Regions from separate parts of the Paraconexibacter sp. AEG42_29 genome, predicted to be linked through region 2. Evidence: riboswitches for the same ligand, from Rfam matches in the RefSeq annotation. Region 2 holds a riboswitch; the other holds the start of a gene.
The links. A riboswitch is a leader RNA that binds a small molecule or an ion and turns the genes downstream of it on or off. The one in region 2 is predicted to bind cyclic di-AMP.
Positions count from the first base shown of each region.

Region 1: it holds a riboswitch for cyclic di-AMP, as region 2 does, so the genes downstream of both, DSM112329_RS12265 (septal ring lytic transglycosylase RlpA family protein) here and DSM112329_RS20160 (septal ring lytic transglycosylase RlpA family protein) in region 2, are expected to answer to the same signal.

Region 1 is NZ_CP114014.1:2,527,346-2,542,555, reverse strand. It holds gene trxA (thioredoxin) at 1-526, shown strand, start outside; gene DSM112329_RS12275 (alpha/beta fold hydrolase) at 552-1,325, opposite strand; gene dinB (DNA polymerase IV) at 1,353-2,414, opposite strand; gene DSM112329_RS12265 (septal ring lytic transglycosylase RlpA family protein) at 2,552-3,271, opposite strand; cyclic di-AMP (ydaO/yuaA leader) riboswitch at 3,283-3,482, opposite strand; gene DSM112329_RS12260 (amidohydrolase family protein) at 3,559-4,695, opposite strand; gene DSM112329_RS12255 (hypothetical protein) at 4,781-5,440, shown strand; gene DSM112329_RS12250 (sigma-70 family RNA polymerase sigma factor) at 5,481-6,035, opposite strand; gene DSM112329_RS12245 (NAD+ synthase) at 6,155-7,888, shown strand; gene DSM112329_RS12240 (PaaI family thioesterase) at 7,895-8,308, opposite strand; gene DSM112329_RS12235 (hypothetical protein) at 8,391-9,485, shown strand; gene DSM112329_RS12230 (SRPBCC family protein) at 9,513-9,971, opposite strand; gene DSM112329_RS12225 (adenine phosphoribosyltransferase) at 9,987-10,508, opposite strand; gene DSM112329_RS12220 (MerR family transcriptional regulator) at 10,514-11,320, opposite strand; gene DSM112329_RS12215 (FHA domain-containing protein) at 11,320-11,799, opposite strand; gene DSM112329_RS12210 (hypothetical protein) at 11,827-12,096, opposite strand; gene DSM112329_RS12205 (CDP-alcohol phosphatidyltransferase family protein) at 12,162-12,845, opposite strand; gene DSM112329_RS12200 (proline--tRNA ligase) at 12,861-14,540, opposite strand; gene DSM112329_RS12195 (superoxide dismutase) at 14,670-15,210, shown strand, end outside.
Region 2 is NZ_CP114014.1:4,152,428-4,167,637, forward strand. It holds gene DSM112329_RS20145 (type IV pilus twitching motility protein PilT) at 1-973, opposite strand, end outside; gene DSM112329_RS20150 (sigma-70 family RNA polymerase sigma factor) at 1,156-2,259, opposite strand; gene DSM112329_RS20155 (hypothetical protein) at 2,587-3,360, shown strand; cyclic di-AMP (ydaO/yuaA leader) riboswitch at 3,422-3,583, shown strand; gene DSM112329_RS20160 (septal ring lytic transglycosylase RlpA family protein) at 3,593-4,333, shown strand; gene DSM112329_RS20165 (diguanylate cyclase) at 4,346-5,449, opposite strand; gene glp (gephyrin-like molybdotransferase Glp) at 5,530-6,711, shown strand; gene DSM112329_RS20175 (DICT sensory domain-containing protein) at 6,772-7,611, opposite strand; gene DSM112329_RS20180 (NAD(P)H-binding protein) at 7,741-8,682, shown strand; gene DSM112329_RS20185 (hypothetical protein) at 8,693-9,424, shown strand; gene glpX (class II fructose-bisphosphatase) at 9,437-10,456, opposite strand; gene DSM112329_RS20195 (hypothetical protein) at 10,546-11,004, opposite strand; gene DSM112329_RS20200 (hypothetical protein) at 11,073-11,477, opposite strand; gene DSM112329_RS20205 (hypothetical protein) at 11,551-12,480, shown strand; gene DSM112329_RS20210 (LLM class F420-dependent oxidoreductase) at 12,473-13,411, shown strand; gene DSM112329_RS20215 (hypothetical protein) at 13,725-14,276, shown strand; gene DSM112329_RS20220 (helix-turn-helix transcriptional regulator) at 14,288-15,097, opposite strand.

The DNA of each region.
Region 1 (15,210 bases), 1.6 Mb from region 2:
GCAGGGCATCCCGGCCGTCAAGGCGTTCGTGGACGGCAAGGTCGTCGACGAGTTCGTCGGGGCGCAGCCGCCCGCCGAGGTCAAGCGCTTCTTCGCCAAGCTCGTGCCGTCGAAGGCGGCGGTGTTGGTCGCCGCCGGGGACGAGGAGAGCCTTCGCGGCGCGCTCGCAGCCGAGCCGGGCCGGGCCGACGCCTCGCTGGCGCTGGCCCACATCCTTCTGGGCCGCGGGGAGGACACGGCGGCGCTCGAGGTGCTCGGCAAGGTCCGCGGCAGCTACCAGGCGGACGGGCTCATCGCCCGCATCCGGCTGGCCGCGGATCCCGAGCTCGACCTCGGTGCCGCGCTGACGGCGCTCGACGACGAGCGCCGCGAGGAGGCCCTCGACCTGCTCATCGACCGCGTGCAGCGCTTCCCGGCCCAGCGCGACGAGCTGCGCGCGATCGTGGTCGGCGTCCTGGACGAGCTCGGCGTCGACGACCCGCTGGCACGGGACACGCGCAAGCGCCTGGCCGCCGCGCTCTACTAACGGGGCGGGCAGGGCCGGCCCGCCCTCAGCCCAGGGCGTGGGCCTTCAGCGCCGCCGCGCTGCGCTCCGGCTGCTCCCACCAGAACATGTGACCGACGCCGTCCCACAGCTCGAGCCGGGCACCTGGGATCAGCGACGCGATGAGCTCGCCGTTGGCTGCGGGCAGCATCAGGTCCTCGGTGCCGTGGAGGACCAGCGTCGGCCGGTCGACCCCGGGCAGGCGTGCGCTCGTGTCGTGCCCGGCGATCGCCTGCATCTGCAGCATGATCGTCGCGACCTTCGCCGGTGCGGCGAGGGCCATCTGCCGGAACGCCTCGAAGTGGGCCGGGTCGGCGCGATAGCCCGCTGACACGTTGCACTCGTAGCCGGCGCGGAATGCCAGCTCGCGGTCGCCGGAGGTCATTGCGGCGCCGAGCTTCTGCATCGTCTCCGGCCCTGTCATGACCGACTGCGGTCCGCCGCAGTACGTGCAGCCGAGCGTCAGGCTGCGGATGCGGGAGCCGTGGCGCAGCGCGAGTTCCTGCGCGACCATGCCGCCCATCGAGATGCCCAGGACGTGCGCGGACTCCCAGCCGAGCCGGTCCAGGAGCGCTGCGGCGTCGTCGGCGAGGTCGACGATCGAGAAGCCCTCGTCGACCGCCGGCGAGAGCCCGATCCCGCGGTGGTCGTAGGCGACGACGTCGAAGTCGGGCGCGAGCGCCGTGAGGAACTCGTCGCCCCAGGACTTGTGCGTCCCGCTCATGCCCTGGATGAGGAGCAGGGGCTCGCCGGTGCCGCCGCGGGTGAAGTGCAGGTCCATGGGCGGCGACCCTACCGACGCCCAGGCTCAGACAGGCAGGGCGAGCTGCACGGGCTCGGGGGCCGGCTCCTCGGTCCCGCCGAACGAGGCCACCCGGACCCCGAGCAGCCGCACCGGCCGCGGCGGGGCGTACTCGCGCAGGAGCTCGAGAGCGACCTGGCCGACGTGCTCGACCTCGTTCGTCGCGTGCGCGATGGTGCGGGCGCGCGTGACGGTCGTCCAGTCGTCGAGGCGGACCTTGATGGCGATCGTCCGCCCCGCCCGCTCGTGCTTCTGCAGCCCTTTGCACAGCTGGTCCGCGAGCCGGTGCAGTTGCGCCTCGAGCTCGTCGCGCACCGTGATGTCGACGTCGAAGGTGGTCTCGCGGGACTCCGACACCGCCTCCCGGACGGCCTCCACGTGCGTCGAGCCCTCGAAGCGGGCACGCGCGGCGAGCCACGGACCCTGCCGCGGGCCGAAGGCGCCGGTGAGCACGTCCGGATCGGCCTTAGCAAGCGCGGCGAGCGTCGTGATCCCGAGCTCGTCCAGCCGCTCCGCCGTCTTGGCGCCGATCCCCGGCACGAGGCGCGGCGGGGATCCGGCGAACCGGACGCACGCCTGCTCGCGGGTCAGGACGACGAACCCCTGGGGCTTCTCGGCTTCGGAGGCGACCTTCGCGACGAGCTTGTTGGGGCCGATGCCGACCGAGGCGTCGAGCCCGGTCGCCGCGCGGATCTGCGTGACCAGCCGGCGCATGCTCGCTCGTGGCGAGAGCAGGCCTGTGAGGTCCAGGTAGGCCTCGTCGAGGCCCATGACCTCGACTTCGTCGACGGCCCCGCGGACCAGGCCCATCACGACGGCCGACTGCTCGCGGTAGGCCGGGAAGTCGGGCGGGATGACCACCGCCTCCGGGCACAGGCGGCGCGCGCGGGACATCGGCATCGCCGAGCCGACGCCGGACCGGCGCGCCTCGTAGCTCGCGGTGGTCACGACGGCCCGCGGCCCGGATCCGCCCACGACGACCGGCCGGCCCTTCAGCTCAGGGCGCCGGAGCAACTCCACCGACGCGTAGAACGCGTCGATGTCGAGGTGGGCGATGACCGGGGGCACGCGCGTCACAGGCTACGTGCCGCCCAGGACGGCATGGTGCGAACAGACGTTCGCACCATGCGGAAGGGTCGTCCCGGGGTGATGTCGGGTCCGGCCGCGCAGACCGCCGCAGGTCGCGGCGGCGCGCAGCCGCGGCCCTACTTGGTCGCGAGGACCGTCCCGAGGTCGCCGAACCCGAGGGCGCGCTTGGTGGCGCCCGTGAGGTCGAACTCGCGGCCGCCGACGAACGGGCCGCGATCGATGACGCGCACGCGCACGGACTTGCCGCGGTACCGGAGCGTCAGCTTGGTGCCGCAGGGCAGCGTCTTGTGCGCGACACCGAGCTCGTTGTAGCCGAGCGTGCCGCCACAGGCGAGCGGGTTGCCGTACAGCGCGTACCACGAGGCGTACGCCCGGCGGAAGACGTTCATCCGGCCGGCCGCCCGCGCGGTCCGCTTGTCGAACTGGTCGCCGGGGAACTGCACGCGCAGCGTGAGGACCCCGGGACGCTGCGGCTTGTAGGCGAAGCTGAACCGGCCGCCCTGACGCGTGAGCGTCCGGTCGACGGTCGACCAGCCGTTGCCGCGACGGACCTGCAGGCGCACGACGCGGCCGCGCAGCGAGGGCTGGAGCTTGCCGCGGACGGACGTGGTCCGCCCGATGGTCACGTTGCGCCCGACCTGCTGGACCCAGACGCTGGCCTGCGTGCGCTTTCGCTCGCGCTTGGTCTGCTGCTTCGCAGCACCGCCGGTGGCCTTCGCGGATGATGCGGCGCGCGTGGTATCGGCTGCGCCGGTGGTGGGCACCACGGCGAGCGTGGCGCAGACGGCTGTCGCGCCGGCCGTCAGGCGGGCACGGGACATGTTCGTCGGCCTCATGGAGGTCGACCTCCTTCTGTGTCATGTCGCCTACGGGGTTAGCTGTCGGGCTCGCAACACCACCCGTCACGCACCGTGCGTGTCGTGGTCGTGCCGCTACACCGGCAGAGAGCCGGCGATTCGCCCCATCCGGTTCTGCTCTGCGCAGCCCCGGTAGTGGGTCCCCCGCTCGTCCCCGCATGGATGGGAGACGACTCGGCGATCGAACAGTTGTTCGCTCAGCGTAGCGAACGCAACTGCAGCTTGTGTGTTGCTGGTCACACAGCAATGAGGTGCGACGCCGTGCGTCAGATCGGGGCGCGCGGCACCGCGACGCCGGGCGTGGCGGCCAGCGCGATCGCGGACGCAACCGCCGGGATGATCGCGAACCGCTCGTCGGGCGCCTCGGCGTACTGGCGCAGCGCCAGCGCCAGCAGGCCGTCGACGAGGTCGAGCAGCGGAGCCAGGTCCGCGCCGGCCTCGTGCTGGCAACCCAGACGGGCCAGCGCGAGCGGCTCGGTCGGGTCGGCCTCGGCGATCGCGACGTGCACCGCCGCGGCAGCATGGGCGATGACGCGCTCGAGCGCCGGGTGGCGTGGCCCGAGGCCGTGCTCGCCCCGCGCCGGCCCGTGGTCCTCGAGGTCCGCCCCCGCGATGACGCGCGCGAGCTGACCACCGGCCATCGACGCCATCGCGGCGCCGTCGATGCCCACCTGCCGCGCGCACCGCCGCAGCAGGAACGCAGCCATCAGCCCAGGCCCGTACGGCATGTCGCTCGCGTAGAGGATCTGACCCGGCGGGATGCTCGTCACCAGCGCCAGCAGGTCGGGCGCGAGCCACCACGAGGTGTCGAAGAGCAGGTTCGGGAGCTCGGCCGCCGCGCCCGCCAGCAGCCCGAGGTCGCTGATGCCGGCGTGCGCGAGCACGATCCGCGCCTCCGGGTAGCGCCGCGCCAGGTCGGCGCAGGCCAGTCCGAGGTTCGGGATCCCGCGCCCGGCGTGCAGCAGGACCGGGGCGCGTCGGCCCCCGGCCAGCGCGACGAGCTCCTCGACGACCGGGTGCGGGACCCCGAACGCGTCGCTGCGGGGATGGAGCTTGATGCCGGCGGCGCCGGCCGCGAACCCGCGTCGCGCTTCGTCGAGGGCGCCCTCCGCGTTCGGGTCCACGCGCAGCAGCCAGTCGAGCCGGCCGGCCGATGCGGCTGCCTGCGCGGCGATCATGTCGTTGGCCGGCGGGTAGCCGCCGGGCTCGTGCATGGGATACACGAGCCCGCTTGCGTGCCCGGCGGCGTCGAGCCCCTCGAGGATCTCGTCGAGCGTCCCCTTCACCCCGTCCGGATCGTTGTGACCGATGTGCAGGTGGGCGTCGCGCCAGGTGAGGTCGCCGGTGTCCTCGCGCAGGAGCGCGGCGATCGACCGCGCCTGCGGCAGTCCGTTGACGGGCATCGGGCCAGCTTATTGGCCGCCTGCGTCGGCCGGCCTGGCGTCATTCGTTAGGTATCCCTAATACCAACTGGTAGGGTCGGCATTCATGAGCCCGCGCCCGCGCTTCCTGTCCACGATCTCCGAACAGGCCTGCCCGGGACTCGGGGACGTGCTGCTCGCCCTCGCCGCCGAGTTCGGGGCGACGACCACGGGCCGCGTCGACGACGACCTCGACGCTCGCGCGCTGCAGGCGATGCCGGCACGCGGCCAGGACGCGCTCGCGCAGGCGACCGCGCTGCGGGCGGCCCTGTGCGACATCGACCGCGCCCCCACGGGCCACGGCACCCGCGCGTTCCGCGTCGACATGGCGGTCGCCGACCTGCGTGCCGACCCGCTCCTGCTCGTGGTCATCGGCGCCGAGGTCGCAGCGCGCGCGGGACTGCGGTTCGGCGTCAGTGCCAGCGGCAAGGAGCACCTGCTCGTCTTCCGCGGCCCGACAGGACCGGCCGGCCCCGTCGCGCTCGACCTCGCGCATCCGGCGCGGCCGATCCTCACCGGTGACGCCGTCCCGACCCCGCTCGTGCGCCGCTGCGGACATCAGCTGGCCTTCGCGCTGCTCAACGGGCTCGCGGTCGACGCCTGGCTGGCCGGCGACCTCGCGAACGCGGAGCACGCGTGCGACCTGCGGCTGCAGCTGCCGATCGACGGGGCGACGCGCGAGCGGATCGAGCTCGAGGCCAAGCGGCTGCGCGCATCCCGCAACTGAGAGACGGACGGGCGCCCCGCATGGACGGGGCCGCCGGGCGCTACGCGGCGTCGGCCACGAGCGCGCCGATGCGGCCCTCGGCCAGCAGGTCGTCGCGGAGCTTGGTGAGCCCGAGGCGGATGCGGCTCTTCGCGGTGCCGAGCGGGACGCCGGCGCGCTTGGCGATCTGGTCGGCGGTCAGCCCGCCCCAGTAGGCCAGGACGACGGCCTCGCGCTGGGCCTCGGGCAGCTGCCGCAGCGCCTCCTGCACGGCCGAGCGGTCGCCCTCGCGCTCGACCATCGCCGACGGCCGCTCCTCGACGCGGGCCTCGTCGTGGGCGACGACGAGCTTCAGCCGGTCCCCGGCGCGACCCGCGGCCTGGCCCTCGCGCCACAGGTCGAGGGCGCGCGAGCGGGCCATCAGACGCAGGTAGCTGCCGAGCTCGCCGCGGCGGGCGTCGAACTTGGCCGGGCTGCGCCAGACCTTGACGAAGACGTCCTGCACGACGTCCTGAGCCTGGGCCTGGTTGCCCAGGATGCGGTACGCGGCCCCGTAGACGCCACGGTGGTGCTCGTCGTAGGCGCGGGAGAAGGTGGTGTGATCGGCAAGGTTCATGGCGGCGGAATCCAATGGAAGTGAGGGGAAGCGGTAGCAACCTTCAACACGCTGTTACCCAACCTTACACAAGATGAACAAGGTCTTCAATGAGTCGATGCTGCGACAATCCCGCGCCCATGCGGATCGCCCTCGCCCAGCTGAACACGACCGTCGGCGACCTGCCCGGAAACCGCGCCCTGATCGAGGGTGCGATCGCGGATGCCCGCGCCGCCGGGGCGGCAATCATCCTCGTCCCCGAGCTGGCGATCACCGGCTATCCGCCCGAGGACCTGCTGCTCAAGGAGCACCTGCTGGCCGCCGCCCGGGCCGAGCTCGAGGCGATCGCCGCGCAGACCCACGGCATCGTCGCGGTCGTCGGCTTCCCCGAGCGCGCGGACGACGTCTACAACAGCGCAGCCGTGATCGCGGACGGCGGCGTCCGCGCGATCTACCGCAAGCTCCGGCTCCCGAACTACGGCGTCTTCGACGAGCTGCGCTACTTCCAGGCCGGCACCATGCCCATGGTCATCGAGGTGGACGGCGTCACCGTCGGCCTGACCATCTGCGAGGACCTGTGGATGCCGGGTGCACCGGCGACCCCGGAGGCGCTCGCCGGCGCGCGGCTGATCCTCAACATCTCCGCGTCGCCCTTCCATGCCGGCAAGGCCTCCGCGCGCGAGACGATGCTCGCGCAGCGCGCACGGGACAACCTCGCGGCCGTCGCCTTCTGCGCCCTCGTCGGCGGCCAGGACGAGCTCGTCTTCGACGGCTCGTCCGTCGTCGTCGACCACAACGGCCTGCCGATCGCCCGGGCGCCGCAGTTCCGGCCCGCGCTGCTGGTGTGCGACGTCGACACGGACGCGGCCGGCAGCGCCCGGCTCCACGACACCCGCCCGCGGCTGGCCGCCCGCGAGGAGCCGCCGGTCTACGAGCACGGCGGCACCTTCACCACCGCGGCACCCGACCACGTCCTCGCGCCGGCGACGAGCCACGCGCAGGCCGGAACGATCGCCGTCCGCCCGCCCGCCGTGCAGGAGGTCTACGAGGCGCTCGTGCTCGGGGTCCACGACTACATCGCCAAGAACGGGTTCCAGCGCGTCGTCCTCGGCCTCTCGGGCGGGGTCGACTCGACCCTCGTCCTGCTGATCGCCGTCGACGCGCTCGGAGCCGACCGGGTCAGCGTCGCGGTCATGCCCTCGCGCTACTCCTCCGACGGCACCCAGGGCGACGCGCGACAGCTGGCCGCGAACCTGGGGGTCCAGTGCCTGGACCTGCCGATCGAGCAGCCGATGCTCACCTACGAGGCGCTGCTCGGCGAGGTCTTCGCCGGCCGCGAGCCCGACCTGACCGAGGAGAACCTGCAGGCGCGCATCCGCGGCAACCTGCTGATGGCGCTGTCGAACAAGTTCGGCTGGATCGTCCTGACGACCGGCAACAAGTCCGAGATGAGCGTCGGCTACTCCACGCTCTACGGGGACAGCGCGGGCGGCTTCGCGGTCATCAAGGACGTCCCCAAGACGCTGGTGTACGAGCTCACCGCGTGGCGTCGCGCGCGTGACGCGAGCGATCCGGTCCCGGACTCGATCGTCTCGCGGCCGCCGTCCGCCGAGCTGCGCCCGGACCAGAAGGACTCCGACTCCCTTCCGCCCTACGACGTCCTGGACCCCATCCTGCAGGGCTACGTCGAGCAGGACCTCGGCCCGGACGCGCTGATCGCGCGGGGACACGACGAGGACGCCGTGCGGCGCATCGTCCGGCTCGTCGACCTCGCGGAGTACAAGCGCCGCCAGCAGCCGCCCGGCGTGAAGATCACCCCGCGGGCGTTCGGGCGCGACCGGCGGCTGCCGATCACGAGCCGCTGGCGCGGCTGACCCGGGTCAGACCGGCGCGGTGGGCAGGGGCCGCACCGCGATCGTCATGCGGATCAGGGAGCACAGGCGACCGGCGTCGTCGGTGATCTCGACCTCCCAGACCCATGTGGTCCGTCCCTTGTGGCGCCGGATCGCCGTCGCGTGGATCGTGCCCTCGAAGATCGGGCGCAGGAACGACGTCTGGTTGCTCAGGCCCTGGGCGGACATGCCGTCCTCGATGACGACCCGCGCGGTGCCGATCGACGTGATCGACTCGGCGATCGACGCGAAGACGCCGCCGTGGACGAGCCCCATCGGCTGCTTGACCTTATCGCTGACCTCGACGGTCGCCGTGACCCGCTCCGGCGTGACCTCGCCGAGCTGCAGCCCGTAGAGGGCGTCGAAGGTCTGCTCGTACGGGATCGCGGGCTCGAAGTCCATGAGGCCGCGGAGTCTATGCGCGCACGCGCGCAGGGGAGGTTGCGCCGCAGCACCGGGCGCTCCGGACTAGGCTTGTCGGTCGATGAGCCGTCTCGACGAACTTCCCGCCGACCAGAAGGCCACGCTCCAGCTGCTGCTGAAGCAGGGCAAGAGCTACGACGACCTCGCAGCGCTGCTCCGCCTCGAGCCACGCGCCGTCCGGGACCGGGCGCTCAACGCCCTCGACGCGCTCGGGCCGGAGAACGTCGACGGCCTTTCGCCAGAGCGTCAGGACGAGGTGTCCGACTACCTGCTCTCGCAGCAGTCCGCCTCCGCGCGCGCCGCCACCCGCGCGTTCCTCGAGGGCTCGGCCGCCGGCCGCTCCTGGGCGCGCGCCGTCGCGGCCGAGGTCCGCGGGCTCGCCGGCGACAGCCTGCCCGAGATCCCGGCCGACGCCGTCGAGACCGAGGAGGCCTTCGAGGCCGTCACCGCGCGTCGCGCGGCCCGTGAGCGCCAGGAGCAGTCCTCCAAGACCGGCGGGATCATCCTGCTCATCGGCGCGGCCGCGATCGTCGCTGTCCTGGTCGTCCTGGCGGTCTCCCGCCTCGGCGGCGACGACGACGACGACTCGGCGTCCTCTGACGACACCCCCGTCGCCACGCAGACCAGCGCGGCCGCCGGCGCCGGCGCAGCAGGCACCGACACCGGGACCGGGGCGGCCGCCCCCACCGACCCGAACGGCGGCATCGAGGTCCAGATCCCGATGACGTCCACCGCCAACAAGGACACGGTCGCCGCCGGCTTCGTCCTCAAGCAGGGCAACACCCGCGTCCTCGGCATCAACGGCCAGGGCTTCCCGGCGACCGACGGCAGCAAGTTCAACTACGCCGTCTGGCTGTACACCTCGAAGGCCAAGGCCGTCCGCCTGGGCTTCGTGGGCGCCGGCGTGGCCGCTTCCGGCGCCGACAAGGGCCGCCTCGTGACCGGCGCCGACCCGGACCAGATCGAGAAGGCCGCCGAGGCCTCGAAGGACGCCAAGGAGAAGGCCGCGGGCATCGAGACCGCGAACCTGATCCGGACCGCGCTGAAGGACATCTACACCTACAAGGAGCTCGTCGTCTCCCGCGAGCCCGCCGGGACCGATCCGAAGGCGCCGACGACCGTGGTCGTCGCGGGCCCGATCGTCAAGCCCACCTGAGCGAGCGGCGGCGCCGCCCCGGCGCCGTCAGGACTTGGCCAGCAGGTCCGCGATGTCGGCCTCGAGGTGCTCGAGGGCGTCATCGAGCACGCGGGCCGTCGCGCGGCGGACCATCATGCCGCCGCCGAACCGGGCCCAGCCGCGCATCGTCTGCTGACGCGTGATCGTGACCTTCGTCCGGCCGTCGCCGGTCGCCTCGAGCGTGATCGACGTCGAGGCGAAGGTCATGACGCGCGCGAACGGCGTGTCCTCGATCTCCTGCTCCCAGGTGATCTCGCGCTCCTCGAACATCTGGGTGAGGCGGTGGTCGGCACGGATCGCGCGGCCGCGCTCACTACGCAGGACCTCGGTGAACTGCCCGTCGCTCACCTGCTCGACCCGTTCCACGCGCGGCCACCAGCGGCGCAGGTTGTACGGGTCGCCGACGACCGACCAGACGGCGGTCGAGTCGGCGGGGATGGTGCGGCTCCGGCTGATCTTGGGCACGTCGTGGTCTCTCCCTTACTCCGTGTCGTCGACGATCAGCGCGTGGACAGCGTGCGGTGCGAGCGACGTCCGGCCCGGGAGGAACCCGAGCTCGATCAGGAACGCGCACGCGACGACCTCGCCGCCGAGCTGCTCGGCCAGGGCGCAGAGCGCGCCGGCGGTGCCGCCCGTCGCGAGCAGGTCGTCGTGCACGAGGACACGCGAGCCCGGCGTTATGGCGTCGGTGTGGACCTCGAGCGTGTCGCGCCCGTACTCGAGCGCGTACTCGGCGCTCGTGGTGTCGTGCGGAAGCTTGCCCGGCTTGCGCGCGAGGACGAAGCCGGCACCGAGCTCGCGGGCGATCGCGGCGCCGAGCACGAAGCCGCGCGCCTCGGCGGCGATGACGACGTCGGGCTTCAGCGGCCGGGCGATGTCGGCGAGGCCGGCGACCGCCGCGTCGAGCGCCGCCGCGTCCGCCAGCAGCGGCGTGATGTCACGGAAGACGATCCCCGGCTCCGGGAAGTCCGGGATGTCGCGGATGAAGCTGCGCAGGTCCATGGCGGTCAGCGGTCGGGCGGCGTGAGCGGCGGGCCGACGATCTTGCGCAGGTCCCGGATCAGCAGCAGGTGCTTCAGGTGGGTGGTGACCGCGGCGAGGTTCTCGAGCGCGTCGAGCGCCTCCTTACGGCGGTCGACGTTCCGCGAGCGCAGCGCGGGCGCGAGGATCTGCTGCAGCAGCGCCGCCTCACGGTCGGCGGACGTGCGGAAGGCGCGCAGGTTGCGGCCGCCGACGCCGTACCGCGCGAGCTCCGTGACCGCGCGGATGATCTCGCGCTCGGTCTCGTCGAAGTACTTCACGCCGCCGCGCATCTCGCCGCGGATCACGCCGTAGTCCTCGAGCTCCGCCACGAGGGAGGCCTGCGCCTGCGTCTCCTCCAGGACGTCCTCCAGCGAGTACGACGCCCCGCGTCCCTGGACCGACATGCTCACGCGGCGCCGCGGACGCGGGTCCGTGGGTGGGTCGCCGGTCTCCGGGGCGGCGGCGGGGGCGGGGGCCGCGGTGGCCGCCTCGCGGCCGGCCGCCAGCTCCTGCCGGATGACGCGCAGCGGCAGGAACTCGTCGCGCTGCAGGCGCAGGATGGTCCGCAGCCGCTGCACGTCGGTCTGGGCGTAGAGCCGGTAGCCGCCGGGCGTGCGCCGCGGGGTGAGCAGCTTCTGGTCCTCGAGGTACCGGATCTTGGAGATCGAGATGTCGGGGAACTCCTGCTCGAGCGCCTTGCACACCGCGCCGATCGTCATGGCCTTCGCCCGCGGCGACTCCGCGGCGTCCGGCGGGCGTTCGCGGGAGGGGACGGGGTCGGTCAGCGCCATCAGCGCGCGAGGAACGTGAGCTTGTACTTGCCGACCTGGAGCTCATCGCCGTCGTGCAGCTGCTCGGACTCGATGCGCTTGCGGTTGACGTACGTCCCGTTCAGCGACCCGAGGTCGTCGAGGTAGTACACGTCGCCGCGCCGGACCAGCAGCGCGTGGTCGCGGGAGACGGTGACGTCGTCGAGGAAGACGTCCGAGTCGGGCCGGCGGCCGATCGCGAGGCGGTCGGCGTGGATCGGGAAGGACTCCCCCACCCGTCCGCCGCCGGCACGGATGACGATCGCAGCGCCCTCGGCCTCCACGACGTCACCGACGTCGATCGGGATGAACTCACCGGTCTCGCCGACGCGGTAGGTCGCGGTCTGCGGCTCGGCAGACGGATCCTCGGGGGCGCGATCGCCGAGGTAACTCCCGCACTTCTGGCAGTAGTTGGCCCCGTCGATGTTCGTGAACCCGCACTCCGGGCAGTGGATGGCCACCGCGATCAGCCCCCAGTCCGCTCGCGCTCAGCTCGCGGCGTCGTCGTCGGCGGCCGACGCGGCCGCGCGGCCGGAGAGGATGTCCGTGAGACGCTGGACGTCGGCGCCCGTGATCACGTCCTCGCCGCCCTCGTGCTTCTTGCGCAGGCGGTTGACAAGCTCCGCGCGCAGGATGTCGATCTTCCCGTGGAGGATGCGGCGCTTGTAGGAGATGTCGATCTCCTCTTCGGTCAGGTTCTGAATGAGGTCCTTGAGCTCCTGATCGGTCAGTGAGCCAAGGTCCGGGAAAGTCTCCATGTGCGCGACGATCTCCTCTGTTTGCGCGGGGCTGCGCGAGCATACCAGCGGCTCGGGCCCCAGGTTCAAGTTGAGCTTGAGGGTGCACGGGGACTCGCGTCCCCACTCCCGGTGTCATCGGCAAGTTGACGCCGGGCATCAACCGCGTAGAGCGCCGTGGCCCAGAGCGAGAGCGCGACCCCGAGGAGCAGGCCGATCGAGCCGAGCGTCCGCAGGTCGATCAGCCCGAAGCCGATGCCCATCATCAGGGGCCAGACGCTCCAGCGCCCGGGCCAGTTGATCTTCAGGTCCACGCCGCGCTTCACGGCGACCGGCCCGACCGCGAGCATGAACAGCTCACGGGCGACGAGGATCGCGAGGGCCCACCGCAGCAGCAGGTCGTAGTTGAAGCAGACGATGACGCCGCTGACGATCAGGACGCGGTCCAGGATCGGGTCGAGCATGGCGCCGAGACGGCTGTACTGGCCCGTCACCCGGGCCGCCATGCCGTCGAGCTGGTCGCCCCAGGCGACGAGCGCGAAGATGATCGCGGCGGTCAGGTCGGTCCCGTCGCCCGACGTGAACGACAGGTACAGGAAGATCGGGATGCCGCACGCGCGGACGAGGCCGATCGCGTTCGGGATCGTCCACGGGTTGAGCGGCGCTCCCGCGAGCGTCGCCGGTGGCGGCGGACCGCTGCGGTCAAGCCCGCTGAAGCGACGCAGCGTGAGCTGCGGGTTGCGCCAGGCGGGTGTCTCGTCGTCGCTCATCCCTGGCACGTACCCTCAGGCGACCGTTTCCAGCAGCGCCTTGACGGCCGCGGCGGCGCCGTCGAGCGGGACGCCCCCGTCGACGTCCTGCAGCCCGCGCCGGATCTGGGCCTCGACCACGCCCGAGTCCAGCGAGCGCTTGCCGAGCGTCAGGCGCACCGGGCAGCCCAGGAGCTCGGCCTCGGCGAACTTCTCGCCGTTGCCGGTGTCGCGGTCGTCGTAGAGCACCTCGATGCCGGCGGCGCGCAGCTCGTCGTAGAGCGTGTCCGCGGCGGCACGCTCGGGCGTGCCCGCCTTGCCGAGCGAGACGAGGTTGACGGCCCACGGGGCGAGCGCGAGCGGCCAGGAGATGCCCTTCTCGTCCGCGAACTGCTCGACGGCAGCGGCCGCGATCCGGGCCGGCCCGATGCCGTACGAGCCCATGACGATCTTCTGGGGCTTGCCGTCCACGTCCAGGTAGGTGGCGCCGAGCGGGTCGGTGTAGCGCGTGCCGAGCTTGAAGATGTTGCCGATCTCGATCGCGGTCACGATCCGCACCGTCTCGCCGCCGATCGTGTCGCCGGGCTCGACGGACCGCACGTCGGCGCGCGCCGCGTCGGCAGGCGGCCGGAAGCCGCGCAGGTGGGCGTCGGCCGCGTTCGCGCCGATCACGTACGGCCCGTCCCCCACCGCGTCGTCGTACAGCGTCTCGACGGTCGCCTCGTGCGGGCCGATGAAGCCGGCCGGGCCGAGCTGGGCCGCGATCTCCTCGGTGCCGGCGGGCCGGAACGCCGAGCGGAGCGCGTTCTGGAGCTTGACCGGGTTGACCCTGTGGTCGCCGCGGACCATGACGAGCACCAGGCGGCCGTCGTCGGCCACGATCACCGGGAACGCCTTCAGCAGCGCGCCGGCGGGCAGGTCGAGGGCCCCGCTCAGCGCCTCGACCGTCGTCGTGCCGGGCGTCTGGACCGAGGTGAGCTCGGCGTCGTCCGGCAGCGCGACGGGCTGCGGGTCGGCGGACGCGACCTCGAGGTTCGCCGCGTACCCGGGCGCGAGGACGACGTCGTCCTCCCCCGCGGGGCAGGGCGCCATGTACTCGTGCGCGACCGTGCCGCCCATCATGCCGACGTCCGACTGGCACTCGAACCACTCCAGGCCCGTGCGCTCGTAGACCGCCTTGTAGGCGGCGCGGAACGCCTGGTACTGGACGTCGAGGCCGGCCTCGTCGCGATCGAAGGAGTACGCGTCCTTCATGATGAACTCGCGCGTGCGGAGGATGCCCGCGCGCGGGCGGGCCTCGTCGCGCTCCTTGACCTGGAAGTGGTAGAGCGTCAGCGGCAGGTCGCGGTAGGACTTCACGGCCGCGCCGACGTGGAAGGTGACCGCCTCCTCGTGCGTCATCGCGAGGACCATCTCGGAGCCCTTGCGGTCCTCGAGCGTGAAGAGCTCCTCGATCTGGTCGCGGCCCGTCTTGCGCCACAGCTCACGCGGGTGCATGACCGGCAGCAGCAGCTCCTGGCCGCCGATGGCGTCCATCTCCTCGCGGATGATCTGGACGGCCTTCTGGTGCACGCGCCAGCCCGCCGGCAGCCAGCTCCACAGGCCGGCGCCGAGCTGACGCACCAGCCCGGCTCGAACCATCAGCTTGTGCGACAGCGCCTCCGCATCGGCGGGCGGCTGGCGCTCGGTGGGCAGGAACAGGGTGGAGCGACGCATCTGCAGGACAGCCTACGGATCGCGCCCCCCACCCGGTGATGTCGGCCCGCTGACGGGTCGGGTTATGCTCGGGCGGGTAGTCCCTTCCCACACCCCGCAACGTTTTCTCAAGTTCAGGAGAGCACCTACATGGCCTACGACGTCCCCGCACTGCCCTACGCCTACGACGCGCTGGAGCCGCACATCGACGCCGAGACGATGACGCTTCATCACGACAAGCACCACCAGGCGTACGTCGACAAGGTCAACGCCGCCCTCGAGGGCACCGACCTGGCCGACAAGCCGATCGAGGAGGTCATCGCGAACCTCGACGCCGTCCCCGCCGACAAGAAGGGCCCGGTCCGCAACAACGGCGGCGGCCACCTCAACCACTCCCTGTTCTGGGAGTCGATGAGCCCCGACGGCGGCGGCGCCCCGAGCGGCGACCTCGCGTCTGCGATCGATGCGGCCTTCGGCTCGTTCGACGACTTCAAGGAGCAGTTCGAGGCGGCCGGCGTCGGTCAGTTCGGCTCCGGTTGGGCCTGGCTGGTCCTCGACGGCGGCGAGCTGAAGATCACCTCGACGGCCAACCAGGACAACCCGATCAGCGACGGCAAGGTCGCGCTGCTCGGCAACGACGTCTGGGAGCACGCGTACTACGTGAGCTACCGCAACCGCCGCCCCGAGTACC
Region 2 (15,210 bases):
GCATCCCGTAGTACTCGCCCTCGGAGATGACCTCGTTGAGCTTCCCGGTCTGCTGCGGGTCCATGATCATGTCGCGGACGCGGCCGGTCATCCGCAGCACCTCGCAGACGGCGACCCGGCCGTGGCCGGACGCGCTGCGCACGAGCCGCTGGGAGATCGCGCCCTTCAGCGTGCCGGCGAGCATCGCCCGGACCTGCTGGTGCATGTGCGGCGGGAAGAAGTCGATGAGGCGGTTCACGGTCTCGGCGGCGTCGACGGTGTGGACCGTCGAGAAGACGAGGTGGCCGGTCTCAGCGGCGCTGAGGGCGGTGTGGACCGTCTCCTCGTCGCGCATCTCGCCGATCAGGATGACGTCCGGGTCCTGGCGCAGGACACGGCGCAGGGCCTGCTTGAAGGACGCGGTGTCCTGGCCGATCTCGCGCTGGTTGATGGCCGAGCGCTTGTCGGCGTGGAGGAACTCGATGGGGTCCTCGATCGTCACGACGTGCTTCGCCATCGTCGTGTTGATGTGGTCGATCATCGCGGCGAGCGTCGTCGACTTGCCCGAGCCGGTCGTCCCGGTGAGGAGGACGATGCCGCGCTCCTCCTCGGCGAGCGTGCGGATGACGGGCGGGAGCATGAGCTCGTCGATCGTCCGGATCGAGACCGGGATCGCGCGGCAGACGAGCGACGCCGAGCCGCGCTGCCGGAAGGCGTTCACGCGGAAGCGGGCGACGCCGGGGATGGCGTAGGAGAAGTCGATCTCGCCGTTCTCGCGCCACTCCTGCAGGCGGGCCTCGTCGCGCAGCAGCTGCGGGACGACCGCCTCGGTGTCGGCGCTGTCGAGGGTCGGCAGGCCCTCGATCGGGCGCAGCTCGCCGTCGACGCGGATCAGCGGCGGGGACGGCACCTTCAGGTGCAGGTCCGATCCCCCTTCGGCGACGAGGTGGCGGAGGGCGGCGTCGACATCGAGCATGCAGACTGTTTCGGCCATCGCCGTCAGATCTTGAGGCGGCGGCGCGCCGCGGTGGACAAGCGCGCCGAGTCGTAGCTGACGCGCACCTCCGTGCGTCAGCTGGCATTCGGTGGTGGTGGCGGCGCCGGGAGGACGCCCGGGAACGACGAAGGGGCCCTTCCGGGCCCCTCCTCGTACAACCTGGTGCGGCCGGCGCCTGGCTAGGCGACGTCGCGCAGCTTCTGCGCCTCGGCCAACGACTGGAGCTTCTTCAGGGACTGGTTCTCGATCTGGCGGATGCGCTCGCGCGTCACGTTGAACGTGCGGCCGACCTCGTCGAGGGTGCGGGGGTGCTCGCCACCGAGGCCGTAACGGAGCTCGAGGACGCGACGCTCGCGGTAGGAGAGGTTCTCCAGCGCCTCGCGCAGGGCCTCCTTGGTGAGGATCTCCGCCGCGCGCTCATAAGGAGACTCGGCGCGTTCGTCGGCGATGAACTGCCCGAACTCGGACTCCTCCTCGTCGCCGACCGGCTTCTCCAGCGAGACCGGGGCCTGCGCGGAGCGCTTGATCGAGTCGACCTCCTCGGGATCGATGCCGGTGACCTCGGCGATCTCCTCCGCGGTGGGCTCGCGACCGAGCTCCGTGACGAGCTTGCGCTCGGCGCGGCCGATCTTGTTCAGCTTCTCGACGACGTGCACCGGGATGCGGATCGTGCGGGCCTTGTCGGCCAGGGCGCGGGCGATCGCCTGGCGAATCCACCAGGTGGCGTACGTGGAGAACTTGAAGCCCTTGCGGTAGTCGAACTTCTCCGCGGCGCGGACCAGGCCGAGCGTCCCCTCCTGGATCAGGTCGAGGAACGGCAGGCCCTGGTTGCGGTAGTTCTTCGCGATCGAGACGACGAGGCGCAGGTTCGACTCGACCATCTTCTGCTTGGCGTCGAGGTCGCCGCGCTCGATGCGCTTGGCGAGGTCGACCTCCTCCTGGGCCGTCAGCAGGCGGACCTTGCCGATGTCCTTCAGGAACAGCTGAAGGGAGTCGGTCGTCATGTCCGGCTTCAGATCCAGCGTGGTCTTCGCCTTGCGGCGGCCGCGCTTGTCCGGCGCGCGCTCGACCGTCTTCGTGGCCGCGGTCGCGGGGTCGATCTCCTCGACGAGCTCGATCTCGGACTTCTCGAGGAAGCCGTGCAGCTCCTCGATGTCCGACTCGTCGAGATCGAGCTCACCGACCGCCTTCGCGATCTCCGCGAAGGTGAGCACGCCGAGCTGGGTGCCTCGGTTGAGGAGGCCCTTGATCTCTTCCAGTTCCTGCAGTTCCACTACTGACATTGGCGTCCGTTTCGTTCGCCGACGCGGAGGCTCCCGCGGCCGGCATGGTGCGATACAGCGAGGACGGTCGAGGCAGACTGGCGCCTGCGTGGCGCCGGGCCCGTCCCGAGCGGACAGCCCATGGTAGTCGCTTCACTTTCCGAAGGCAAAGCTTGCAACGCCCGGTGGCCGACCTCTTCTGGAGCTACTACGGCGCAAGTCCCAGACGGTTTCAGTCCTTTGCGAGATCTTTCGCTGATCCAACTGTCGGTCACTCGCAGGGTGGCCTTGAGTCCCGTCGGCCGGGCCGCTCCCCCGGCGGTCTGGGGCGGCTGCGATGATTGGTCCGTGCCCGCACCGAAGAAGCCCGGATCCGCCGACGACGTCATGGCCGGCCTGCCGCGCTCACGGCCGCAGCGCCGGAGCGCCCGGCGCACGCCGGCGCCGGGGTCGTCGGGGGCCGCCGCCGACACCGCTGCCGCACCCGCAGCGTCCCCCACTCCGGCACCGAAGGCCCCGGTGAAGGCCAAGCCCGCCGCGGCGAAGGCGAAGGCCCCCGCCAAGGCCAAGCCGGCCGCAAAGGCCGTCCCGGCCAAGCCGAAGGCGACCCCGGCGGCCGCCAAGGCCAAGCCGGCGGCGAAGGCCCCGGCCAAGCCCAAGGCGACCCCGACGGCGGCCAAGGCCTCGACGCCGGCCAGGGCGACCCCCGCGGCGAACGCCCCCGCCAAGGCCAAGCCGGCGGCGAAGGCCCCGGCCAAGCCGGCAGCGACCGCGGCGGCGAAGGCCACCGCGAAGCCGAAGGCGACGCCGGCGACCAAGACCCCGGCCAAGCCCACGGCGGCCAAGCCCCGCGCCGCCGCGAAGCCCAAGCCGAAGGTCGCGCCCGTCGCCAAGCCGGTCGCCGCCCCCCGGCCGCTCGACCACCCCGTGCCCGCGGAGATGCCCGGCGCGCCGTTCGCCCCGCCCCCGCCCCGGAGCGAGGAGCCGACCCAGCCCGCACCCGACAAGCCGGCGCCCGAAGGTCAGGACGTCGTCCAGCTCGCGGTGCAGGCGGCGACGGACATCGCCCAGGCGGGCGTCGGCGTGGCCAAGGCCCTGCTGGGCCGCCTTCCGCGCCCCTGACACGCCCGCCGGCGGCGCGAGCGGAAGTCTGTGACCTTCCGCGCATGCCGGTGTAGGATTTCGTACATAGACGCCGAACTCCGACGCCAGCGGGCGCGGAGGCGGGGGACCCAACGCCGTCCGTTTCCCGGACTGCAGGGGCGAATCGACTCCTTGGGGTCGTAGCGCTGATCGTTCTGCGCGAGCCCGTCAGCTCACCCCGTAGGCCATCGAACGAGAGATCCACAGAACCGTGATTCGTCACAGCTTCGCGCGCCTCGGCGCTGTCGTAGCGGCGTGCACCGCGTGCGCCGCCCTTCCGGCGTCCGCTGCGGCCCAGTCCGACGGCGGCCTCGGCTTCGGCTCCTCGACCGAGGCGACCCCCGCGGCAGGGGCCGCCGGGACGCTCGTCGTGCGGACCGCCGTCTACCTGGGCAAGACGCTCCGCGTGGACGGCACGATGGCCCACGGGCTCGCAAACCAGCCCGTGCTGATCCAGCGCCAGGAGAAGAGCGGTGCCTGGTCCCGGGTCGCCACCGCGACCACCACCGCCGGCGGCGCGTTCACGGCCCGCTGGAAGACCGATCACATCGGGCGCTTCCCGATGCGCGCCATCCCCCGGCCGGCGACCGGGACGACCGTCTCCGCCGCCGCGCTGCCCGCGACCGGCGTCACGCCCGTCACCGTCTACCGCGCCCGCACCGCCACGTGGTACGGCCCCGGCTTCTTCGGCAAACGGACCGCCTGCGGCCAGATCCTGCGCAAGAGCACGCTCGGCGTGGCCCATCGGACGCTGCCGTGCGGCACGCAGGTGGCCTTCTACTACAAGGGGCGCACGGTCACGGTGCCCGTCATCGACCGCGGGCCGTTCCGCGACGCGACGATCTGGGACCTCACGCAGGCGGCCGCCCGGGCCATCGACTTCAAGGGCGCGGAGACGGTCGGCGCGCTGCGCCTGCCGAAGGCGACCGCGGTCGCCGCCCCGGCCGGCTGACCCGACAGGCGCTCAGGCGACCGGCACGCCGAGTGCGCGGGCGGTGAAGACGCCCTGATCGCTGTGGTCGAGCAGCCCCTCGACGTCCCGTCCGTCGTCGGGGAAGACCGCGATGCCGATCGACGCGGTCAGCCGGACCCCGTGGTGCACCGGCGCCGCCGCGACGAACGTCGCCGCGACCTGGCCGGCGAACTCGCGACCGGTGTCCGATCCGATCCCAGGGGCGATGAGCCACCAGCGGCCCGGCTGCTCGCGGATCAGCAGCGTCTGCGGGCCGGCGGTGGCAGCGAGCACATGCTCCACCGGCAGAAGCATGGCGACCACCGTGTCGTCCCCCTCGACCGCCACGAGCCGCTCGAGGCCGTCGAGCTCGATCGCCAGGAGGGTCACCGGCCCGGTCGCGTCGGCCAGGGCGGTGCGCAGCGCGCTGACGTGCCCGCCCTCGGGCCCGCTGCCGGAGTGCTCGCCCGCCGGGCGCGCGGTCGTGCTGCCGCCCTGACCGCCCGCCGGAGGACCGGGGAACACGGCGACCGCCGGCGGCGACGGACCCGCCGAGCCTGGCGCGAAGGCCTCGCGCCCGACGGAGTCCCCAGACGCCGGCGGGGCCGCCGGTCCGTGCGCAGCAAGGTCGATGCCCAAGTCACGCGGTGCCGCGTCGGTCGTGGGTACCGTCACCGATGGGGTCGCCCCGAGCGTGCGGGCTGCGACGTGGGCGCACACGTGCGCGAGCCGGTCACCGGTGTCCGCCGCGAGCGCCGCGTCGTCGCCGCTGCGCAGCGCGCGGTGCAGGACGGCCCGCAGCGCGTCGACCGCCGTGACGACGTCCACCGGGCCGACCGCGCCGGCCAGGACACCGGCGCGCGCCGCGAGCGCGGCACGGTCCCCCGACTGCAGGCGAACGAGCGCTGCGTCACCTGCGACGGCCTCGGCGATCGCCGAGCACAGCGCGGGCGCCTCCCGCGCCAGCAGCTCGACGGGCACGGACGCGACGTCCTGCAGCGGGCGGTGGGAGAGCAGCTCGAGCAGCCAGGCCTTGGCCACCGCGACGCCGTCGAGGTCGGGCAGCCCGGCGACCGGGCGCGGAGGGCGTCCGTGGAAGGTGGGTCCCGCAGGCATCGCCGGATGGATAGCACCACCGGTCGCGCGGACCGGGGAACCTCCCCGCATTGCGTCGGCTTGTGGTCGAGAATGCGCAGATGAGCGCCCTTCTCGACGTCCAGACCGCCCGCTCCCGCGTGCTGGCGGCGGTCCGCGTCCTGTCCCCCGAGGACGTCCCGCTGGCCGACTGCCTCGGACGCGTCCTGGCCGCCGACGTCCGCGCCGCCGGCGACAGCCCGCCGTTCACCAACAGCGCGATGGACGGCTTCGCGGTCCGGTCCGGGCCCGCCGGCCGGACCCTGCGCATCGTCGGGGAGTCGCGGGCGGGCGCGCCCGCGGACACCGCCGTCGCAGAGGGCACCGCGGTGCGGATCTCCACCGGGGCGATGCTCCCGGCCGGGGCCGACGCGGTGATCATGGTCGAGCGCACGGTCGAGCCCGGCGACGGCACGGTCCGCGTGGACGCGCCGACGGCACCGTCGCAGAACGTCCGCGGGGCCGGCGAGGACATGCGCGCCGGGACCACGGTCCTGACCGCCGGGATGCCCGTGGACGCGGCGGCGATCGGCATCGCGGCCGGCGCTCACGCTGCCGCGCTGGCCTGCGCCCGTCGTCCCCGGGTCGCGATCCTGTCGACCGGCGACGAGCTGGTCCCGCCCGGCGCGCCGCTGGGTCCCGGCCAGATCCACAACTCGAACGCCCTGACGCTCGCCGCCCTGGCGACGACCGCCGGCGCCGACGTCGTTGCCCGCGTGCACGTGACCGACACCGCGGAGGCCACCCGCGACGCCATCGCCGCCGTGCTGCAGGACGTCGACGTGCTCGTGCTGTCCGGCGGCGTCTCGGTCGGACCGCACGATCACGTCAAGGGCGCGCTGGAGGCCAGCGGCGTGCGCGAGGACTTCTGGCGCGTCGCGCTGCGGCCCGGCAAGCCGACCTGGTTCGGGACGCGCGGCGACGCGCTCGTGTTCGGCCTGCCGGGGAACCCGGTCAGCGCGATGGTGACGTTCCTGCTCTTCGTCCGGCCGGCGCTGCGGGCACTCCAGGGCGCCGACCCCGCGGCCCGGCGGATCGCGGTGGCCCTGCTCGAGGACGTCCCGCGGACCGAGGGCCGGGACGAGCTCGTGCGCGTGACCCTGGCCGACGGCGGCGCGACGCTGACAGGGCCGCAGGGCTCCCACGTCCTGACCTCGATGCGGGGTGCCGACGGGCTGGCGCGCATCCCGGCCGGGACGGGCGACCTCGTCCGGGGGACCGAGGTCGAGGTCGAGCTGCTCTGAGCCCGGCACGCGAGCGCGTTGCTCGCGCACCGAGCGACGGGGACGCGTGCGTCCGCCGCCTCAGGTCTCGAGGTAGGCGACCATCCGGTTGGTGAGCGCGGTGAGCGCGGGAGCGGGCTCCTCGATCGCCAGCGGACGCGCCTCCAGCAGCTCGTCGAGCCGCTGGCCCAGCTCGGCGTCGGCCTTCCCGGCCAGGCGGGCCGCGACCTGCGCCGCGCGGCGCGTGGCGACCGGGTTGACGGTCCACAGCGCCTCGAAGCGGCGGCTGAGGTCGTCCGGGCTGCCGGGTTCGGTGATCCCGGGCATCTCCCACGCCAGCAGGCACGCGCTGTAGCCGGGCGCGTCGATGATCACCGCCCACTCGTTGCCGAGCTGGTCATCGCTGCTGATCGGCACCTCGACCGGGCCGCCGTCGGGCGTCACGAGCTCGGGGAAGTCGGCGAACACCACGGCGGCGTCGGCGAAGCGAGCCATGTGCCGGTAGCGCTGCTCGACCGCGCGGTAGAACGGCTGGTGCTGGAAGGCGCCGAAGACGAGGGCCGGGCTGGCCTGGGCGAGCGCCTGATGCTCGATCGCGCGGCTCATCGCGACGAGCGTGGACTTGCGCAGGACCTGCGGCGCGGCGCCGTGGTCGGTGGCGGCGACGGCGGCGTAGATCGACGGGGTGTCCGCCGCCCCGCCGTTCTCGACGGCGCGCTCGATCGCGGCGGACACCGACAGCCCGCGGTGCCGGTAGGCGGCCACGCGGCGGAGCGCGTGCACGTCGTCGTCGGTGTAGACGCGGTAGCCGCCGGAGGTCCGGCCCGGCTCGGGAAACCCGTAGCGCTGCTCCCACATGCGGATCGTGCCCGCCGCGACTCCGGTCTGGGCGGCGACGTCTTTGATGGTCAGTCCGGTCATGGGTGGGGGCGGGCGCCGGGCGGCGGGCCTTCGACGCGGTGTCGAAGCCCATCCTGGGCGCTTGCCGAACGTTACGGACGTCGGCCGCCGACGGCTCATCCGGGCCCGGATTGGGTACGTACCGGCCTTGTGACCCTCCCCGACGCCCCGTCCCCCCGCACGATCCTGCTCACCGGAGCGACCGGCTACGTCGGCGGCGTGCTCGCGCCGGTCCTCGTCGAGCAGGGCCACACGGTGCGCTGCCTGGCCCGTGATCCCGGCCGCGCACGTGGCGCGCTCCCGCCCGGTGTCGAGGTCTTCAAGGGCGACGTGCTCAGCGGCGAGGGACTCGATGCCGCGCTCGCGGGCACCGACGTCGCCTACTACATGGTGCACTCGATGGGCGGCGGCGGGAAGGGCGACTTCGCGGAGAAGGACCGGGTCGGGGCGCGCACGTTCGGCGATGCGGTGGCGCGGGCCGGCACCGCGCGCACCGTCTACCTCGGCGGCCTGGAGGGCGACGCCGGGGACGTCACGTCCGAGCACCTGCGCAGCCGCCACGAAGTCGCCGATCTGCTGCGCGAGCACGTCGGGGACGGCGAGCTGGTCTACGCGCGTGCGGCGATGATCCTGGGTGCGGGCAGCGCGTCGTTCGAGATCGTCCGCCACCTCGTCAAGCGGCTTCCGCTGATGCTGACGCCCAAGTGGGTGGACACCCGTTCGCAGCCGATCGCGATCGACGACGTCGTCCACGCGCTGGCGCGTCTCGCGGTCCGGCCGTCCGCGCCGGAGGAGGTGCAGCTCGGCGGCGCCGACGTCCTCACCTACCGCGACATGATGGGTCGCTTCGCCGACGTGGCCGGGCGGCGGCGGGCCCCGCTGATCCTGAAGGTCCCCGTGCTGACCCCTCGGCTGTCGTCCCACTGGGTCGCGCTGTTCACCCCGATCGAGGCGGGTCTCGTGCGGCCGCTCGTGGACGGGCTGAGCGCCGAGACCGTCGTCCGGATCCCCCCGCCGCCCGGCATCAACGACACGCCGCTGGGCTTCGACGAGGCTGTCCGGGCCGCGCTCGCCGAGGCCCGACCGTCATGATGGACGCCTCATGAAGCCCGCTGCCCTGATTGCCGCGCTGGCCGCCGTCGTGGCCGGCGTCGTCGCGTTGTTCCTCCGGGTCAGGCCGCACACCGCGGTCATCAAGGGGGCGGTCGTCCACGACCCGACCGACGACACCGGGGTCGGCGCGGACGGCGCGGTGCACTCGATCCAGTCCGCCGACATCGACCTGCCGGCGGACGTCTTCGGGGACCTCTGGACGCCGGCGACGCTCGAACGACTCGCCCGCACCTACTGGTCGTTCCTCAGCCGCTGCACCTTCGGCCTCATCAAGGTGCACTACCGCGAGGACGGCCGCGACGTCATCCTCATCACCCGCCCGTTCGTCCTGTTGAGCTTCAAGGTCCCGGTCTACGAGATGAACGCGGACCGCGGCATCGTGCGGTGGCCGATCGACCGCGGGCTGCTCGTCGCCGGACAGGGTCGCGGGAAGGACGGCTACCTGGAGATCGACGTCCGCCGCAAGGGTGAGACGGACGCCGGCTGCCAGCGCGTGAACGTCGAGGTCGAGGTCTCGAACTTCTACCCCCAGATCGCCCACGCGTTCAGCAAGTTCGTCTACACGAACACCCAGTCGCGCGTCCACGTCCTGGTGACCTACGGCTTCCTGCGCCGCCTCGTCAGCCGGGAGCTCGAGGAGTCGGTGACCGGCGCCTACGCAGGCCCGGCCACCGCCGACGAGACGGACGAGCCCCAGAAGGCGCGCGACAAGGCGTCCTGAGGCGGGCCCGGTTCAGCCGTAGCGCTCGCCCGAGTAGGAGCGCAGCTTGTCGCGGTTGTGGGTCGCGAGGATCCGGCGCGTCGTGCCGGAACGGGAGCGCATGACGAGGGACTCCGTCGTCGCCGAGCGCCGTCCTTGGTAGCGGACGCCCTGCAGCACGTCGCCGTCGGTGACGCCGGTCGCGCTGAAGACGCAGTCGTCGCTCTTGACGAGGTCGTCCTGCGTCATCTGCTTGTCGAGGTCGTAGCCCGGGTTCGCCTTCGCGTAGTCGAGCGCGGCCTGGCGCTCGGCGTCGTCACGCGGGTACAGGCGGGTGACGAGGCCGCCGCCCATGCTCTTCAGCGCCGCGGCGGAGATGACGCCCTCCGGCGTCCCGCCAACGCCCCAGAGCAGGTCGACGGGCGAGCGGGGGCTGGCGGCGAGCAGCGCGGCGGAGACGTCGCCGTCCGCGATCAGGCGGACGCGGGCCCCGGCGTCGCGGATGGCCTTGATGCCGTCCTCGTGGCGCGGCCGGTCGAGGACCACGACGGTCAGGTCGCGGATGTCGACGTCGCGGCGGTCGGCGACGAGGGCGAGCGTGTCGGCCATCGGCCGGTCGAGGTCGAGCAGGTCGGCGATGTCGCCGCCGCCCGCCAGCTTCGACATGTAGACGCACGGACCCGGGTCGAACATCGTCCCGCGGGGGGACATGGCGATGACGCTGAGCGCGGACGGCATGCCCTTGGCCGTCAGCGTCGTGCCCTCGAGCGGGTCGACGGCGATGTCGACCGACGGCTCGCTGCCGTCGCCGATCTGCTCGCCGTTGTAGAGCATCGGCGCCTCGTCCTTCTCCCCCTCCCCGATCACGACGAGCCCGTCCATCTGGACGGTGTCGAGCACGATGCGCATCGCGTCGACGGCGGCCTGGTCGGCGGCGATCTTGTCGCCCATGCCGATGAGGCGGGCGGCGGCCAGTGCGGCGGCCTCGGTCGTGCGGACGAGCTCGAGCGCGAGGTTGCGATCGGGCCGGCCGAGCTGCGGGGTCGTGCTCATGCGGGTCCTTGCCTTCTGGGGAAACGGATCCGGTGATTCTCCCGGAAGTCGCCGCGCGGCGACGCGCCGGTGCGCGGCGACGGGGCCGGCTACATCACGCCGGGCGGATTGCGCCTGATCTCGGACTGCTGCTGGCGCATGACGCTGCCGGCAAGCATCGCGAGCGCGCCGACGAACGAGATGTACCAGCCGAGGCGCAGCTCGATCTCGCCGGACGGGTCGCCGGGACGGTCGACGACGCCGTTGTAGAAGATCAGGCCGATCGCGATGATCGCGATGACGGCCGTCGCCTCGCCGCGTGGCCAGCTGAGCTGGTGGTCGCGCAGGATCACGTAGGCGAGGACGATCGGCGCGACCGCCGCCAGCACCAGCAGGATCCGCATGATGCTGTGCACGTCCCAGCAGCTGTAGGTCCCGACACCCATCACCCCGCCGATCTCGGCGTTCGGGCTGACCGACGCGTACCACTTCAGGAAGACGCCGATGAGCAGGAGCCCCCCGCCGGCGACGGCGATGAGTTCCCCCCGGCTGAGCTTGCTCGTGTCCACGTGGCGACCCTATCCGAACCACCGGAAGCCGGGCGACCGTGCGGCGGCGACCGCTCCCTGGCGGGTCCTCAGCCGACGGAGGCGGCGATGCGCAGGACGTCGGCGAGCGCCCACGGCCCCTGCGCGGTCAGGCGCAGGTGCAGCCCGCCGGCGGACCACGTCACCTCGACGACCGGACGCAGCGACGGCTGCGCGGCCACGAGCGGGGCGTGCGTCACCGTCCACCCCTGGGGCGTGGTGACGTGCTCGGTGGTCTGCTGGTCGAGCTGGGGCGGCGCGGCGGCGGTGCCGGCGTACAGCGCGAGCCGGCCGGCCGCCCCGGCGCGGGAGTCGTCCAGGTTCCACTCGACCTCCGCGCCCGCGTCGAGCTGCCGGACCTCGACCCAGCGGGCGAGCGGGAGCGCCACCGCCGGGAGCGGGAACGGGCGGCCGAGGACGGCGTCGGCGGCGGCGATCCCCGCAAGCGGCTCCATCGGCGCAACCGTACCGGCCGTCGCGGCAGCGTCCGCGTGCCGGCGCACCCTTGGTGGGATAGGTTCGGCGACGATGCTGAACCCGGTTCAGGACGACTGGCTCGCCGCCGAGGGCTGGCAGGCCGCCGGCGACGACCCGCAGTGGTCGGACTCGTTCTACTTCGGCGGCGGGGACGCCGTCCGCCGGACCGCCTTCTACACCCGGATCGGACGGCGCCCGAACGAGGGGACGGTCGACGCGGCGATCGGGATCTGGCTGGCCGACGGACGGTTCGCGCTGGCCTTCACCCGCGCCGAGGCGGGGCCGGCCGACGGGCCGGTGGCGGGCGGCGGGCTGGCGTTCGACCCGCTCCTGCCGGGCCTGGTCTGGCGGCTGCGCGTGGCCGCGGACGCGCGGGTCTACACCCGCGCCGAGGACCTCGGCGTCCCCGGCGCACCGTTCGAGCGGCTGCCCCTGGGCGGTGAGCTGACGTTCACGGGCTGGACCCCGCCGCTGCACTTCGACAGCGGGCTCACCGCGCAGGTCGCGGCGCGGCACTACGAGCAGCCCGGGTCGCTGGCGGGGGTCCTGACGGTCGGCGACACGCGGCTGCCGCTCGCGGGCGCCGGGATGCGCGACCACTCCTGGGGCGTGCGCGACTGGCAGGGCGTGCCGTACTGGCGCTGGCTCGGCATGCTGGTCGACCCGGACACCTTCGTCCTGCTGAACACCGTCGGGACGGCGGACGGCGGCGAGACCGCCGGCGGCTACCTGATGCAGGACGGCGTGCTCGCGCCGCTTGTGAGGGCCCGCGTCGACGGCGACCAGCTGGGCTTCACCGCTGTCGCCACCGACGACCGCGGCCGCGGCGTCACGCTGACCGGCGGCGCGATCGCCGTCGCCCCGCTGCGCCAGCGCCGCGACGGCCGCCTCACCCTTGTCAACGAGGGCCTGACCGAGCTGCAGTGGGGCACGCGGTCGGGCCTGGCGATCTCCGAATGGCTGGTGCAGACCGATGCCTGATATCCGCTGGGGCCTGACCGTCCCGTTCACCGGCGTGCCGCTCGCGCAGCACGCCGACCTCTATCGCGCCGTCGAGGCCGCGGGGTACGACGACGTCTGGACCGGCGAGACGGCCGGCGCGGACGGCTTCACGCCCCTGGTCCTGGCCGCTGCCGTGACCGACACGCTGCGGCTCGGGACCGGGATCGTGAACCCGTTCACGCGCGGCCCCGGCGTCCTCGCCCAGCACGCGGCGGCGCTGGCGGACCTGTCGGAGGGCCGGTTCGTGCTCGGGCTCGGCTCGTCGTCCAACGTCATCGTCGAGCGCTGGAACGGCGTCCCGTTCGTCAAGCCGCTGTCGAAGGTCCGCGAGGCCGTCGAGCAGCTGCGCCCGGTGCTGGCCGGCGGCCGCGGGCTCGGCGGGTTCAAGCTCGAGGCCGCGCCCGCTCATGAGGTGCCGATCGTCCTGGCGGCGCTGCGCGGGAAGATGCTCGGCCTCGCCGCCGAGGTCGCGGACGGGGCGTTCACCAACTGGCTGCCGGTCAGCGGCGCGCGCCAGGTGGCGGCGGCGTTCGGGGCGCCGGACAAGGAGCTCGTCTGCCGCTTCTTCTGCATCCCGAAGCCCGAGGCCGAGGCGATGCCGCTCGCGAAGTGGATGTTCTGCGCCTACGGCACGGTGCCCGTGTACACGGAGTTCTTCCGCTGGCTCGGGTTCGGCGAGCAGATCGACCCGGTGTCCGAGGCGTGGCACGGCGGCGACCGCGCCCGTGCCCTTGAGCTGGTCGACGAGGACCTGATGCGGGAGATCTTCCTGTTCGGTGAGGAGGGCGCGATGCGGGAGCGGCTGGCCGAGTTCGCCGAGGGCGGGATCACGACGTTCGTCCTCACGGCGATCACCGAGCCGGCGGACCTGCCGCGGATGATCGACGCGCTGGCGACCGCGCGCCCCTGACCGCGGGCTGTCACCGAGCCCGTACGAGACGGTTGCTGGTCAACAGCGTCGTTCGGTCGCCCTCTGATCCAGGGTGGCCAGGAGGTCGGCGGACACGACGTCCCATTCGCGCGTCGCGTGCCGCCAGGTCACGCGGAACGTGATGATCCCGGCCGAGGTGCGCCGTCTGTGACAGGGGTGAGTCTGAACTCCGCGACCCTCGGGTGACCGTACGAACGTGTTGCTGAGCAACACGTTCGTACGGGGGTCGGGCGCTCGCCCCGCGCGCCTCAGCGGTTTCAGCCGGTCTCGGCGGGTGCAGACTGAGGCGACCATGTTCGCCTCGATCCCGCCCCGCGGCACCGCCGAGTGGTCCGTCCGGCAGCTGCTGCACGACCAGTGGCGCCCGACCGCAGGCTACGCAGCCGCCGGCGCCGCGCTGGTCCTCTACGGCGTGACGCAGGACGACGGCACCTGGGCGGTGCTCGGGGGCTTCCTGATCGTCATGCAGATCGGGATCCTGTCGTGGCTCGCCTGGTGGGGCCGGCCGCAGCCGCGCGACCCGGCGATCGAGCTGCGGACGGACGAGCTGTGGGCGATGACGCCGCTCGGCCCGGTGCTCGTGCCGTGGGCGGCGATCGCCGCCGTCGACCTGGTCGCGGACCGGGCGGGCAGTGCACCGGCGCTGGGCGTCAAGGTCACCGACCCGGCGACGGTGACGATGACCGCCGAGGCGCGCAGCCGCCAATCGGTCCATCGCCCGGACGGCTGGGACCTGCTGCTGCCCACGGCCGGCGTCGGCCGCGATCCCCAGGAGCTGCTGGACGACGTCCGCCGCACCTGGCGCGAGGCAGGCGACCAGCCAGAAGCGGCGGCGCTGGACTGACCAGCAGACCGTCAGTCCAGCGCCGCTGCAGCGCGCATCACGTCCGCCGTGACCGTATCCGCCGGGAAGAACGCCTCGACCGCCAGCTCGGCGAGCGTGATGTCCGTCGCGGTCCCGAACGTCGTCACCGTCGACAGGAACGTCAGCTCCACCCCGTCCGGCCCCTGGAGCCGGAGCGGGACGAACAGGTCGGCGAGCTGCTCGTGGGCGTACGGATCCGCGCCCCCCGGCAGGGCCACCAGCTCGGCGTGCAGCGCGTGCAGCGCCGGGTCGCCCGACTGCGCGGCCTGCCGCAGGAGCCGGTCCAGGACGTGCGAGCGCCACTGGTCGAGGTTGACGATCCGCGGCGCCAGTCCCTCGGGGTGCAGCGACAGCCGCAGGACGTTGACCGGGGGCTCCAGCAGGTGCGGCGCGACCCCGGTCAGCAGCAGGCCGACCGCGCGGTTCGCGGCGACCATCCCCCAGTGGCGGTCCACCGCGAGCGCGGGCGCCGGCTCGTGCGCGGTGAGGATCTGGTCGAGCGCGGCCTTCACCGGGCTGACCTCGCCGAGCAGGTCGTCCAGGTCGCGCTGTGAGTAGACCGGCGCGAAGCCCCCCGCCAGCAGCAGCTGGTTGCGCTCGCGCAGCGGGACGTCGAGCTGCTCGGCGAGGTGCAGGATCATCTCCGCGCTCGGCCGGGCGCGGCCCGTCTCCACGAACGACACGTGGCGAGCCGAGACCCCGGCCTCGAGCGCGAGCTCCATCTGGCTGAGGCGACGGCGGGTCCGCCAGTCCCGCAGCAGGTCCCCGACGCGCTTGGGGTGGACGGCCTGGCCGGTCATGGTCGGCACCGTACCGCGGCACCCGACCGCTGCCGCTTACCTCCGAGGTCATCGCGCACCCGCCTCGCCGCCGGGAGTCTGGACAGCGTCAACCACCTGCAACGGAGGCTTCC